3 regions of the Pseudoalteromonas porphyrae genome follow, and region 3 is predicted to be linked to each of the others. Evidence: predicted binding sites of a transcription regulator. Region 3 holds the regulator's gene; each other region holds the start of a gene.
What was found. Region 3 encodes LexA, which represses DNA repair genes until DNA is damaged. Its sites were predicted from a motif close to TACTGTATNNNNATACAGTA; they were not measured.
Positions count from the first base shown of each region.

Region 1: a site for LexA is predicted at 2,863-2,882, ahead of ADS77_RS09740 (SulA-like leucine-rich domain-containing protein). Genes of this name have one in related genera too.
Region 2: a site for LexA is predicted at 2,076-2,095, ahead of ADS77_RS01715 (LexA family protein). Genes of this name have one in related genera too.

Region 1 covers NZ_LHPH01000009.1:26,976-31,248, forward strand. The annotation lists gene ADS77_RS09730 (PAS domain-containing hybrid sensor histidine kinase/response regulator) at 1-1,751, shown strand, start outside; gene ADS77_RS09735 (YchJ family protein) at 1,886-2,365, opposite strand; gene ADS77_RS09740 (SulA-like leucine-rich domain-containing protein) at 2,405-2,839, opposite strand; gene ADS77_RS09745 (tetratricopeptide repeat protein) at 3,045-3,500, opposite strand; gene ADS77_RS09750 (NCS2 family permease) at 3,629-4,273, shown strand, end outside.
Region 2 covers NZ_LHPH01000001.1:424,029-428,301, forward strand. The annotation lists gene ADS77_RS01705 (patatin-like phospholipase family protein) at 1-203, opposite strand, end outside; gene ADS77_RS01710 (alanine/glycine:cation symporter family protein) at 278-1,684, opposite strand; gene ADS77_RS01715 (LexA family protein) at 2,112-2,525, shown strand; gene ADS77_RS01720 (Y-family DNA polymerase) at 2,513-3,775, shown strand; gene ADS77_RS01725 (hypothetical protein) at 3,890-4,273, opposite strand, start outside.
Region 3 covers NZ_LHPH01000022.1:35,928-40,200, reverse strand. The annotation lists gene coxB (cytochrome c oxidase subunit II) at 1-1,095, opposite strand, end outside; gene lexA (transcriptional repressor LexA) at 1,514-2,131, opposite strand; gene ADS77_RS16510 (PaaI family thioesterase) at 2,310-2,771, shown strand; gene ADS77_RS16505 (hypothetical protein) at 2,749-3,129, opposite strand; gene ADS77_RS16500 (hypothetical protein) at 3,338-4,048, shown strand; gene ADS77_RS16495 (endonuclease) at 4,251-4,273, shown strand, end outside.

The DNA of each region.
Region 1 (4,273 bases), on a different contig from region 3:
CATTTTGGAATGACTTACAAATATCTCCCGTATTTAGCAATGAAGGTGTACTTAGTGCATTTGTTGGAATACAGCAAGACATTACTGAAAAAGTAGAAGCTGAAAAAGAACTTGTTGAAGCTAAAGGGCAGGCTGAGTTGGCTAATGTGACAAAGAGTGAGTTTTTAGCAGCAATGAGTCATGAAATACGAACACCGATGAATGGTGTACTCGGCATGTTAAACTTATTGAAACACTCAAAGCTGAATGAAGATCAATATTATAAAGTAAAGGTTGCTTCCAGTAGCGCGAATTCTTTACTGACTTTGATAAATGATATTTTAGACTTTTCTAAGGTTGATGCAGGAAAACTTGAACTAGAGATATTAGAGTTTGATATTCGAGATATGTTAGGTGAGTTTGCTCAGTCTGCGGCGGTGCCCGCACATGATAAAGGTCTTGAATTTATTTTAGATATGACTCAGGTAAATGTTTCGTGTGTTCAAGGTGATCCAGGGCGGTTACGACAAATATTAACTAACTTAGTCAGTAATGCAGTTAAATTTACTGCTTCAGGGGAGGTATTAGTTGAGGTCATACTAAGTGAAGTGGATATAGAAAACTGGCAACTCAGATGCAATATTAAAGATACTGGCATAGGCATAACGCAGGATCAGCAAAGTAAGTTATTCAAATCATTTTCACAGGTTGATGCATCAACAACGCGAAAATTTGGTGGTACAGGGCTCGGCTTAGCGATCGTTAAAAAATTATGTGTGCTTATGAATGGGGATGTGAGTGTTGAAAGCGATGATGGAAAAGGTAGTTGTTTTAGTTTTTATGTACAACTTTCAAAATCTGATAAGGCACAGCCCATAATACCTAATGTGGATATCAGCAAATTAAATATACTGGTAGTTGATGATAATTGCACGCACCTTAATGTATTAAGCTCACAGCTTAAACATTGGGGGGCGAATGTTAAGGTGGCGATGTCTTCAGCTGATGCATTCACGGTCGCAAATACCTTCTATGAAAAAAATAAGCGTACTTTTGATATTGGTTTTCTAGATATGGATATGCCGGGTATGAATGGTATTGAATTAGCAAAAGGGTTGCTTGCTAATGAGAGTCACAAAAGTATTCAATTGATTGTTATGACGACAATAAATGATAAGGGCGATGATGCATACTTTGAAAAAATGGGTTTTTCAGGTAGCTTTAAAAAGCCAGCAATAACATCTGATTTATTTGCGGTATTTGCGAGCACGGTAGGCAGCGGAGCTTACTCTGATAGAGCGAGCCAGTTGTCACAACAATTCACAAAAACACTGCGCAGCAATGGCGCTGTGGAAAATATAATATGGGAACCTTCAATTCGAATTTTACTTGCTGAAGATAATCAAGTTAATCAGATTGTTGCAATAAGTATGTTGAACAAACTAGGATTACATCAAATAGATGTAGCAGCAAATGGCGAAGAAGTGATTAGTTATCTAAAAAACGCCCAGCGATTTGAACAATATACCGCAGTGATTATGGATTGTCAGATGCCAGTAATGGATGGTTACGAGGCTACGCGGCAAATTAGAGAACTAAAGTGTGGAGAAATATACGCAAAAGTTCCAATAATCGCGATGACAGCAAATGCCATGGTAGGTGATAAAAGAAAGTGCATTGAAGCTGGGATGGATGATTATGTGCCCAAACCCATTATGCAAGATAACTTACTCGAAAAACTGCTTTTATGGTTACCCCATTCCTTAAAATGAAAATAAGGTAAGCTAACATACAAGCAGTGCTTGAGCTGATTTTTGAACGCCCTCGTTTAGAATACATTCTGTATTTAAATGTTGATTTATTTATATGCAATTTAGTTATTTAGCGCTAAGTTTATAGAGTCAGATCACACGCTATGGCACTTTTTATATTTTTTATTGCTACCACATGGACACTCATCATTACGATTTACTTTTATATCAGTAACAGGGAAAATTTCGCCATCTAAATAGCGCCACAGCTTATTTTCTTTGATAAATTGTGATTTTTCATGTAATTGACAATACAAATTTTGATAAAAATAACTAGCGCAAAATTCAACATAGCCTGTTTCTTCGTTGTGGTCAGTACTAATGACGCTTAATGATATAAAGCGACAACTATTAGCAAAGTCAGCAATTTCTATTACAGGGTTTTCGGCTTGTTTTTCTTGTGCATAAGTTTGGTAAACATATTTTGCGTTTTTTAGGGCATATGCAACAAAGCGAGAGCGCATTAGCTGTTCTGGGCTAGTTGCTTGTATTGTTCCTAAGTGTAATTTTTCACAGCAGTCTTGGTAGCTTTGAAGGCTCCCACACAAGCAAGTTTTGTCAGTATGTGTAGTCATAGTTCAAATATGTTTATTCAAAAACGGCATTTTAGCAGTTTATTGAGCTAATGCTATCTCTGTCATGTTTTGTGTCTTAGTAAAGCAATATAGCTTTGCGCTAGCTTGGTCTAATTTTAGTGAGAGATTACTAATTTGATTATCTTTTACGATATCAGTCCATGTTATCACCGCTGCAAAATTACCATTATGTAATGCAGAATTTAAAACATATTCTAAATTTACAAGATGCTTTTGTCTTATTACTAAGAGCTTACTTGTATCAATTGAGCATGAATCCAGCAGAGCTTTACTTGGTACATGATCTGGTGCTATTAATAATGTCCATGCATTTTTATTATTATAATGATGTAGAACCTTTAGTAGTTCAAAAGTAGCTGATATCTCATCCTCAATTTGAATTAAATTTACTGACGAGCTTAGGTTATCTTGTTGATAGCTTTTAACGGTTCTAACAGTAATTGGCTGTAACATAGGTTCTACTCACTGGTTGTTTATACAGTATGTGTATACAGTAGTTTATACAGTGTTTGTGTGCAAGCGTTTTTTGCCAATTTTTTATACGATTACTGCCTTTAATTTTTTTTAATAGATCAAATGCGGAAGTGAAAAAGTTTAAATCTTTTAAATTTCAAATATTTATTTTTTAGTGAATTAAAAAATCGTTTAATTCCTTTGGCTAGGATTGTGATGGGATTAGGTGAGAAAACTGTTGTTGATGAATTTGTTCATACAATGATGCTGCATAACATTGTGCATCTTTAAAGCGACGTGTTGTTATGTGTTTACGTAAATCTGCTAATGTGATCGTTGCAGGTTCATAGCCTTGGCTGCTGGCTAAAGTTAACCATACCGCACCATGAAAAATGCTACTGGGTACGCCTTGGCCTTTAATAAAAAATAAGCCCAGATAAAACTGTGCCTTGTGATTGCCTGCCATCGCAGCTAGGCGCATCCATTTAGCGGCCAGAGGGACTTGTTCATTTTTTAAATAGTAAAGTGCTTTCGTTACTGTTTTGTCCGATGTTTCAGGTGTGGGGTCTTTATTCTCAACTGTTGTTGGTTGAGTTATAAATGACAACACGTTTTCAAGTTGTTGTTCAAGATCAAGGCCAATTGGAGATGTATCAGTCATAATGCCACGCATGTTATTTTTTTTATACACTACGTAAGTTTAGTCTAAGACCGGGTGATTTGTCCTATTATTCTTTTAATCTGTGATAAAATTACGAAATTATTCCCCTGTGAAAATGAATTATCATTATGCTTGATGCGTTATTTAAAATTAGCGCGCACAATTCGACTGTGCGCCGTGAATGTATTGCTGGTTTAACGACCTTTATCACCATGGTTTATATTGTTTTTGTTAATCCGGCCATGTTAGCTGAGGCCGGTATGGATCAAGGTGCGGCTTTTGTTGCTACTTGTATCGCAGCTGCAATTGGTTGCTTTATTATGGGCTTTTGGGCTAATTATCCATTAGCGTTAGCGCCAGGTATGGGATTGAATGCGTTTTTTACGTATGGTGTGGTGCTTGGTATGGGCCATACTTGGCAGGCTGCGTTAGGTGCCGTGTTTATATCGGGCTGCATTTTTTTGCTTTTAAGTTTATTTAAAGTGAGGGAGTGGATAATTAACGCGATTCCGCTTGTTCTTAAACAAGCTATAGCGACAGGCATTGGTGCTTTTTTAGCGCTTATTGCGTTAAAGAATGCTGGAATTATTGTCGCGAGTCCAGCCACGTTAGTTCAGCTTGGAGATATAACTTCTGCGGGTCCATTACTTGCAATTTTAAGCTTTTTTGTCATCGCGGCGTTATTATTTCGTGATTTCAAAAGTGGTGTATTGATCAGTATTTTATTAGTGACATTGATTTCTCTGAGTTTAGGCTTAGTGCAATACCAAGGC
Region 2 (4,273 bases), on a different contig from region 3:
AATGCGCCGGCTGATGAGCCAACTAAGTTTAATTGCGTCGTTCTATTTTTAAAAAACTCACCAAAAATATACTTATCTAAACCAAATAAAGTAAACCATTTAGGCCCACCGGATGCACCTAAAAAGGTATTAAAAAGCGGTGCTTTAAAGCCTTGTTCGGCAATTATTTTTGCAGCAGTTTTACCTGCATATATCTCTATCATGGTAATTGCTTAATTATTTTAGCGCGATCACACTGAATATTTATTCAATTAAACATTCAGCATAAGCGAGCTATTTAATGCCAAATACCCTTTTCGGTCTTACCTTGAATAATGACATTTTTTGCATTAAATTTAGGTTCAATACCTTGGGCTCTTTGCTTATTATAATCATCTGTTACATTTAAAATAGTCGGGGTGAGTAATATAATGGCAATAACGTTAACCACGGTCATCAAACCCAGCGCAATATCGGCTAAATCCCACACCTCTTTTAATGTTGCAGACGCGCCCCACATCATCATTGATAAATATAATAGTGTATAAATGCCGCGCCCTATTTTGTTATCAAGCTTAAATAAGTGCAGGTTGCTTTCTGCATAGGCGTAGTTGGCCACTACAGAAGTAAACGCAAATAAAGTAATGGCTGCAGCCACAAAATATACGCCACCCTGTGCTAAATGTGCGGTCATAGCTGCTTGCGTTAAACGAATACCTTCCATCTCGCCGCTAATATCCACATTAGCAAGTAAGATGATCACCGCGGTGCAGCTACACAGTACAATAGTATCGAAGAATACACCCAGCATTTGAATATATCCTTGAGTTACAGGGTGGTTAGGTGTTGGTGAGGCGCTAGCTGATGCATGCGGCACACTGCCCGCGCCTGCTTCGTTTGAATATAAACCCCGTTGTATACCATTTTTTATTGCAGCTCCCATTGCCCCCGCACCGGCTTCTTGCAGGCCAAACGCAGATAGGAATATATCCTTTAACATAGCAGGTACTTGGCTAAAGTTGAGTAGTGTAATAATGACCGCAGCCAGCACAAATATAATCCCCATCACGGGCACTACTCGTTCAGCAAAGCGTGCAATGGCTTTGAAACCACCTAATATAATAGAGGCTGCGAGGATGGTTATAACAATACCAGAGTAGAATGTTGGAATTTCAAATGCGAAATTAAGTGCATCGGTTATGGTATTGGTTTGCATAGCGCTAAAGGTAAAGCCGTAACCTAAAAATAAGCACAATGCGAATGCAATAGCGAGACTGCGGCTATTTAAACCTTGTTTAATATAATAAGCAGGGCCGCCTCTAAATTCACCTTGGCTATCGCGTACTTTATATACTTGACCAAGCACGCTTTCAGCAAAGCCTGTGGCCATGCCTAATATAGCAATGACCCACATCCAAAATATTGCGCCACTGCCACCCAGTGATATAGCAACCGCTACACCGGCTAAATTCCCCGTGCCAACACGGGCACTTAAGCCTGTGCAAAGCGCTTGAAAAGAGCTTATATCGTCTTTATTACATTTACTGCTGCCTTTAAGCAGGCTAAACATATGTTTAAATTTTAGAATTTGCACAGCTTTTAGTCGCACTGAAAACCAAATACCGGTAAACAGCAGGATATAAATAAGGACTTGCCCTTCACCCCATAAAAGATTATTAATGCTGCCTACAACTGTGTTAAACATGTTTATCCCTTCTTGGATTCAAGTATTAAACCTAGCACCTTTATGAATAACAAATCACCAAATACGTATTTTTATTTAATATGCACTTTATCGTGATTTGTTAAATAATCAAGAAGCTATTAACGTTAAAGGGAATTTTTTATTTTTACTAGAAGAAATTACCTACAATAAACAAAGTAACCATCACTTAGCGCTTGAACTCAGCATCATTTGAGTAAGTACTTATGTCTGGCTGAATATTTCACTATAAATAATGGTTTCTCTATATTGATGAAAAGACACAGCTAGACTTTAGAAAGAAAAAAATAATAAACATAAAAATCATGTATTTAAGTTTTAGTAATTAATTTACTGTCACCCCCTGCTTGGCTTTTTAGCTAACTTTACATTATACTGTATAAACATACAGTATAATGTGTTTTTATCTATGCATGTCATTCCTATATATATCGAAGCGGGCGTATGCGGGTTTGAATCGCCAGCCGCCCAATATAAAGAACTTGGTTTATCTTTGGATCAATTATTAATTAAACATCCCGATGCGACATTTATCGGTGTGGCTTCTGGGGAGTCAATGCAAGGCGTTGGCATTTTTGATGGTGACTTATTGCTTGTGGATCGCGCTGAAGAAGCCAAAAATGGGGACGTTATTGTGGCTAATTTAAATGGCTTATTTGTATGTAAGCTATTAGACAAAACTAATGCCCGCTTACTCTCAGCCTCAGCTTTATATTCACCTGTGCAACTAAGTGATGCCGATGAATTTCAATTAGAAGGTGTTGTCACTCGCTCTATTCGATTACATCGTCCAAGTCCTGAGCTACACCAATGTACGCCTTAGTGGATGCTGTAGCATTTTATGCCAGTGCAGAAAAAGTATTTGATCCCGCAATTCGTTCAAAACCGGTGGTAGTACTTACTAATAATGATGGCTGCGTGTGCGCTATTTGCCCTATAGCACGGCGTTTAAATATTCCTAAATTCCAACCTTATTTTAAAGTTAAGCATTTATTGGCTAAGCATAAAGTAATCGTTCGTTCATCTAACTATGAGTTATACGCAGATTTAAGCGATAGAATGATGAATGTGATCAGTCGTTTTTGTGATAAACAATATATATATTCAATTGATGAGTCATTTTTACATTTTACCGGTTTTACTCCTTTAATTAATGATTGGCATCAGTACGGACACTTGATCCGCCGTACAGTATGGCGTGAAACTAAATTACCTGTGGGGGTCGGCTTTGGCTCAACGCCCACTTTGGCCAAAGCAGCAAATCATGCAGCTAAAAAGCTTAAGGGTTTTAACGGGGTTGCTGTCATTGATAACGAACAAGCGCGACTGCGTATTTTAGCTGCGATGGATGTCGCTGATATATGGGGAGTGGGCAAACGTTTAGCCAAAAAGTTAAAGCAACTTCATATTAACAGTGCACTTGATTTGGCAAAACAAGATCCACTGCAAATGAAACGCTTATTTAATGTAGTACTGGCTCGTACTGTGGATGAACTAAACGGCCGAACCTGTTTAGAGTGGGATGAAGTACGCCAAGATAAACGTGAGATTTTTTCGACTCGTAGCTTTGGTGAACGTTTAACAGATCCAACGGTATTAAAAACAGCCTTGATAAACCATTGTACTATTGTTGCTCGAAAATTGCGTCTGCAACGCTCTTTAACTAAACGCTTATTATTATTTGTGGCAAGCTCCCCACATGAACTAAACGCTTATAAAAAATCATTAGTGTATGAGCTGCCCACATCTAGCGCTGATAGCTGTGTATTTGCCAATGCAATTAGCGAGGTTTTTGCACAATTATACCAACAAAATGTTCGCTTTTATAAGTGTGGCGTGGGAGCATTAGAGCTTAGTTCACAGCAATTTCAGCAATCAGATCTTTTTACGCCGAATAAAAATAACATTAAACTAATGAAATGTTTGGATTCTGTAAATGCGCGTTATGGCAGCAATACGCTTGCTTTGGCAAGTCAGCAACAAAGCCAAGCGTGGCATATGAAACGTGAATTTTTATCTCCACAATACACTACTCGCTGGCTACATTTGCCAAAAATAAGCTGTAACTTATAAAAGGTTAGAACAAGGCAAAATTATGATATGTAGTTGTTCTATATAAGTAATTTTTAACGTAGTTAGTGAGTTACTTAATTTGCTAGAATGATCACGTTTTTAATAAAATTGGTATTATGGCTGGCGCTCAAACTCACAGCGTACATTGGTATTTTCAACACTGTATTGAATACGCGTAGGCGAGATGAAATGCAGCATTTGGCTCGTATCTAAATTATCAGCCTGATTTTCACAGCGAGTATGGCGCAGCGATAGCGTAACTCTTTGCGTTGTGTATTTGTATTTAGTCGTCACTAAACAAAAGTTTGCCGTTTTATTCGTTTGCGTTCCATGATGCAAGGCGGTAAAAACAATCCCTTCACCTAGTTTAAACCCTAGGCTTGGCGCGCTTTTATCAAACCATGATAATTGCCCATCAGTGCACACACTCGCGCTGCCTGAAACTAACTTATACGTACCTACTTTAGTGTTTAACAAACTAATAAACTGACTTTTATT
Region 3 (4,273 bases):
TTGAATCACATCCCCAGTATCATTACCCCATGCATTACGTTTATAGGTAACGACAGCTGCCAATTGCTTAATTGATAACTGCTTAACAAATGCTTGCATCGCAGTACCTGGGCGACCATTAATCACCACATCAATATGATCATTAATATCCCCCAACACCACAGGATTACCTTTGAGCGCAGGAAATACACCTGGTAAACCCATTCCTGTTGGTTGATGGCATGCGGCGCAACTAGCCATATACACTTGCTCTCCCAACACCATTAACTCCTCTTTAGGGAGGGTTTGGTCAAGCAGGGCTGCATCTGCTGCTGCTGCCGTTTTTTTGGCTTGCTTCGCTTGTTGCAACCAATCGGTAAACGCTTGCTCAGACTTAGCCTCAACAACAACAGGCATAAAACCATGATCTTTACCACATAGTTCAGCACACTGACCTCGATAAATTCCCTCTTCATTAATTTTGGTCCACGTTTCATTGATAAAGCCAGGGTTTGCATCTTTTTTAACAGCAAAATCAGGTACCCACCAAGAGTGGATAACATCGTCTGAAGTCATCAAAAAACGTACTTTTTTATTAATTGGTAATACCAATGGTTTATCAACTTCAAGTAGATAGGTGTTTGTTTTATCTGCTTGGTTGGAAATTTGATCTTGAGGGGTTGATAGAATAGAGTAAAAAGCAACGTCTTCACCCATGTATTCATAATGCCACTTCCACTGCGACCCCGTAATTTTAATGGTCAAATCAGCTTTGCTGGCATCTTCCATCGAAATTAGAGTTTTAGTAGCGGGTACCGCCATAGCGATTAAGATTACAAATGGTATTGCCGTCCAGAGGATTTCTACTTTTGTACTTTCATGGAATTGGGCAGGTTTTGCCCCTTTTGATTTTCGGTGATGGATTAGTGCCCAAAACATAACCGCGAACACAATTACACCAATCACACAACATATAATAAATATTGTCATGTGCAGTTGATAAACATCATTACTTATATCTGTTACGCCCTTTCGCATATTAAATTGGCTATTTGCCAATACTTGCTGCGGTAGAACAAACAATATAAGCCACAAGGTAGAGCTCAGTTTACCCATGTGACGACTCCTTTGAATGCTATTGCAAAAATGCAAAGCGAAAAGGCGGCACTGCTATTAAATCGCGCCAATTCGTTTATTGTTATTTTAACTGAAAGTTAACAATTTATTTATGCCACAGGCATAAACACACTCATTAAAGAGCAATTGTTAATACAGTGTATTAACCAATTAGTTAAAAAATGAACAATTAGCAAGTTTTAATGGCAATTAAATTTTATTTTACTGCAAAAATAACAACTAAAAATCAGCGCGTTATTTTCCAAAGGAAGGTAATATTAAATAGCTAAAAGCAGTGGATAAGTAGGGGTAATAAGGCTTTGAATGGTACTTACAAGTGTGGGTTCTAATATATTAGGGGTTAAAAAATGTAAAGCATCAAACTTCAGCTATTTGATGCCACTCTATGAAAAAGTTATTACATCCAATCGGCGTTACGAATAACACCAACAGCCAAACCTTCTATATTGAAAGATTCATGCTCTAGATCAACTTCAATTGCGCAGAAGTCATCATTTTCAGCATGTAAGAAAACTTTTTTCCCAGCTTTTTCAATACGCTTAACGGTTACATCATCATCAACACGTGCCACCACTACTTGGCCATTTTCAGCCACTTGAGTACGATGTACAGCTAATAAATCACCATCCATAATGCCAATATCTTTCATACTCATGCCCTGTACACGCAGTAAAAAGTCAGCAGCTGGCTTAAATAACAGCGGATCAACTTGGCAATGGCTTTCAACATGTTGCTCAGCCAATATTGGTTCACCCGCGGCCACCCTACCAATAAGCGGTAAACCTAGTTGCTCTGGCTCATCTTCTTCAACCAGTTGAATACCTCGGCTTGCACCAGGTTTCATTTTAATTACACCTTTTTTAGCAAGTGCTTTTAAATGCTCTTCTGCCGCATTTGCACTTTTAAAACCTAGCGTCTGCGCAATTTCTGCACGCGTTGGTGGCATGCCTGTATCTTTGATAAAAGCTTTAATAAGTTCGAGAATTTGAGCTTGGCGATTCGTTAATGGGCGCATACAACTGGGTTTCCATACAGTACATTTAACTGTGAGTATATACAGTTATATGAAAATCGCAAATTTAAATTGGCTTAAATAAAACCATAAATATTGATTGAATTTATTAGTATGAAGTTACCGATATGAATGTTAAAAAGTATAAAGTAAATTTAAACCCATTGGAGAATATGAACATATGAGTATTTGGTATCAACCTATCACCCTTGAACAATGCAAAAATCTTGATAACGGTATAAGTGGACAAGGCACATTAATGAAAACCATGGGCATTGAGATTAGTGAAATTGGTGACGATTACCTCGTTGCAACTATGCCAGCCATCCCTGAGCATCATAACCCAATGGGAATAGTGCACGGTGGTGCTAATGTTGTTTTAGCTGAAACCGTCGCCAGTTATGCCGCTAATTTTGTGGTCGATTTCACAAACTTTTACTGCGTTGGACAAGAGATCAATGCGAACCATTTAAAAGCATCACGTAATGGCACGTTAACAGCAATAGCTAAGCCACTGCATTTGGGTAAGCGAACATCAGTATGGGAAGTAAAAATAACCAACAGCCGAGGTGAATTATGCTGCGTATCGAGGATGACCGCAGCAGTTGTTGAGCGTAAAATTAGCTCTGAACAGGATAAATAGTAATTTCAACACCGGCACCTATTGCAGATATGCGTAACAAGGTATCAACCTGTAATGCTTGATTAAAGCACTTTGGCGAGGTACCTGATTCAAAGCCAAGATCAAAAGTACGCTTTGAGCACGATAACCATTGTTTTAATGCTGCACGCGAACACGACTCTATTAACTCGCATAAGTGATTAATCGCCTTATCAGGAGAGGTTACTTCTCCTTTAGATTCAATGCGTGCAAGCTGTCGGTACTCATCTTTATCATAATGTAAAACCACAGCACTCTTTTTTAAGTCTGCAACTAACAGGCTAATATCTTGTTTGGATTCAAGCTCAAGATCTACATTTAAAAATTGAATTTCCGACATTATTTCTCTTTTATCTCACATTAAAAACAATGCAAACTTTAACCTATTTTTGCTTTTATACCAAATAATCTATCCCCAAGTCACCTCAAGATACATAATTCAACGTTTTATCTAAGCTAAAATCTACATGCGACAATTTGCCACATTGGCAAACCGAGTATAGCTTATAAAATACCGCGCTGAAAAATAATAACAAACAGGTAGTAATATGAATAAACGCATTTTTAAACACGCTCGTAAATTTCACAAATGGCTCGGGTATTTACTAGCAATTCAAATTTTTGCCTGGTTGTTAGGTGGTTTAGTAATGAGCGCAATCCCTCTTGAAAAAGTGCACGGTAAGCATCTTGCAGCACGCTCAATTAATAACCCATTTAATCAAGCCGATTACCCTACCTCACTTGATAATATTGTCTTGCAAGTTCCACAGCCAACTCAAATAACTTATAGTCATTTTTTAACCACCCCAATAATTACAGTGAATAACAGCGAAGGTGAGCATAGCTTTAATGGCCTTACTGGGCGCCCGCTTTTAGCACCGAGTAAAACCCAAATTATTGCAAATGCCTACGCTCATTTATTAATAGAAGCAAAAGTTAATAATGCTGTAATACTAACAACAGGCCCTCGTGAGGTGGGTTATAAACAAAATATTTGGCAAGTAACTTTTGATGACTCCTTTAGCACAACGTTATATCTATCAGCAGATAATGGAAACGTTATTACTGTACGCAGTACTATTTGGCGTATTTTTGACTTTTTTTGGATGCTACATATTATGGATTACGACGAACGAGAAGACTTTAATAATCCATTACTGATCAGTTTTTCTGCCTGTAGCGTGTTATTTTGTATCACTGGATTTATTTTACTACTACAAAACTTCAGGTTGCCTCGACGTAAACGAACTCGCACATAAAATTCTCTTAATGGTGATGGCGATAACCACACGCCATCGCCGACTAAATTGCATATAAAAATATGCAATGTAAACTTTCTGATCTATAAAAATATACATTAGTTTAATTATTAAGTACTTAAGCTCGTCCGTTCAGCTGATTTACGCTATTGAATAATAACTCTAAAATACGCCCTCCTGTAGTTCACTTAAGTGATTGGATATGCCGTATTTTATTATTGCCTT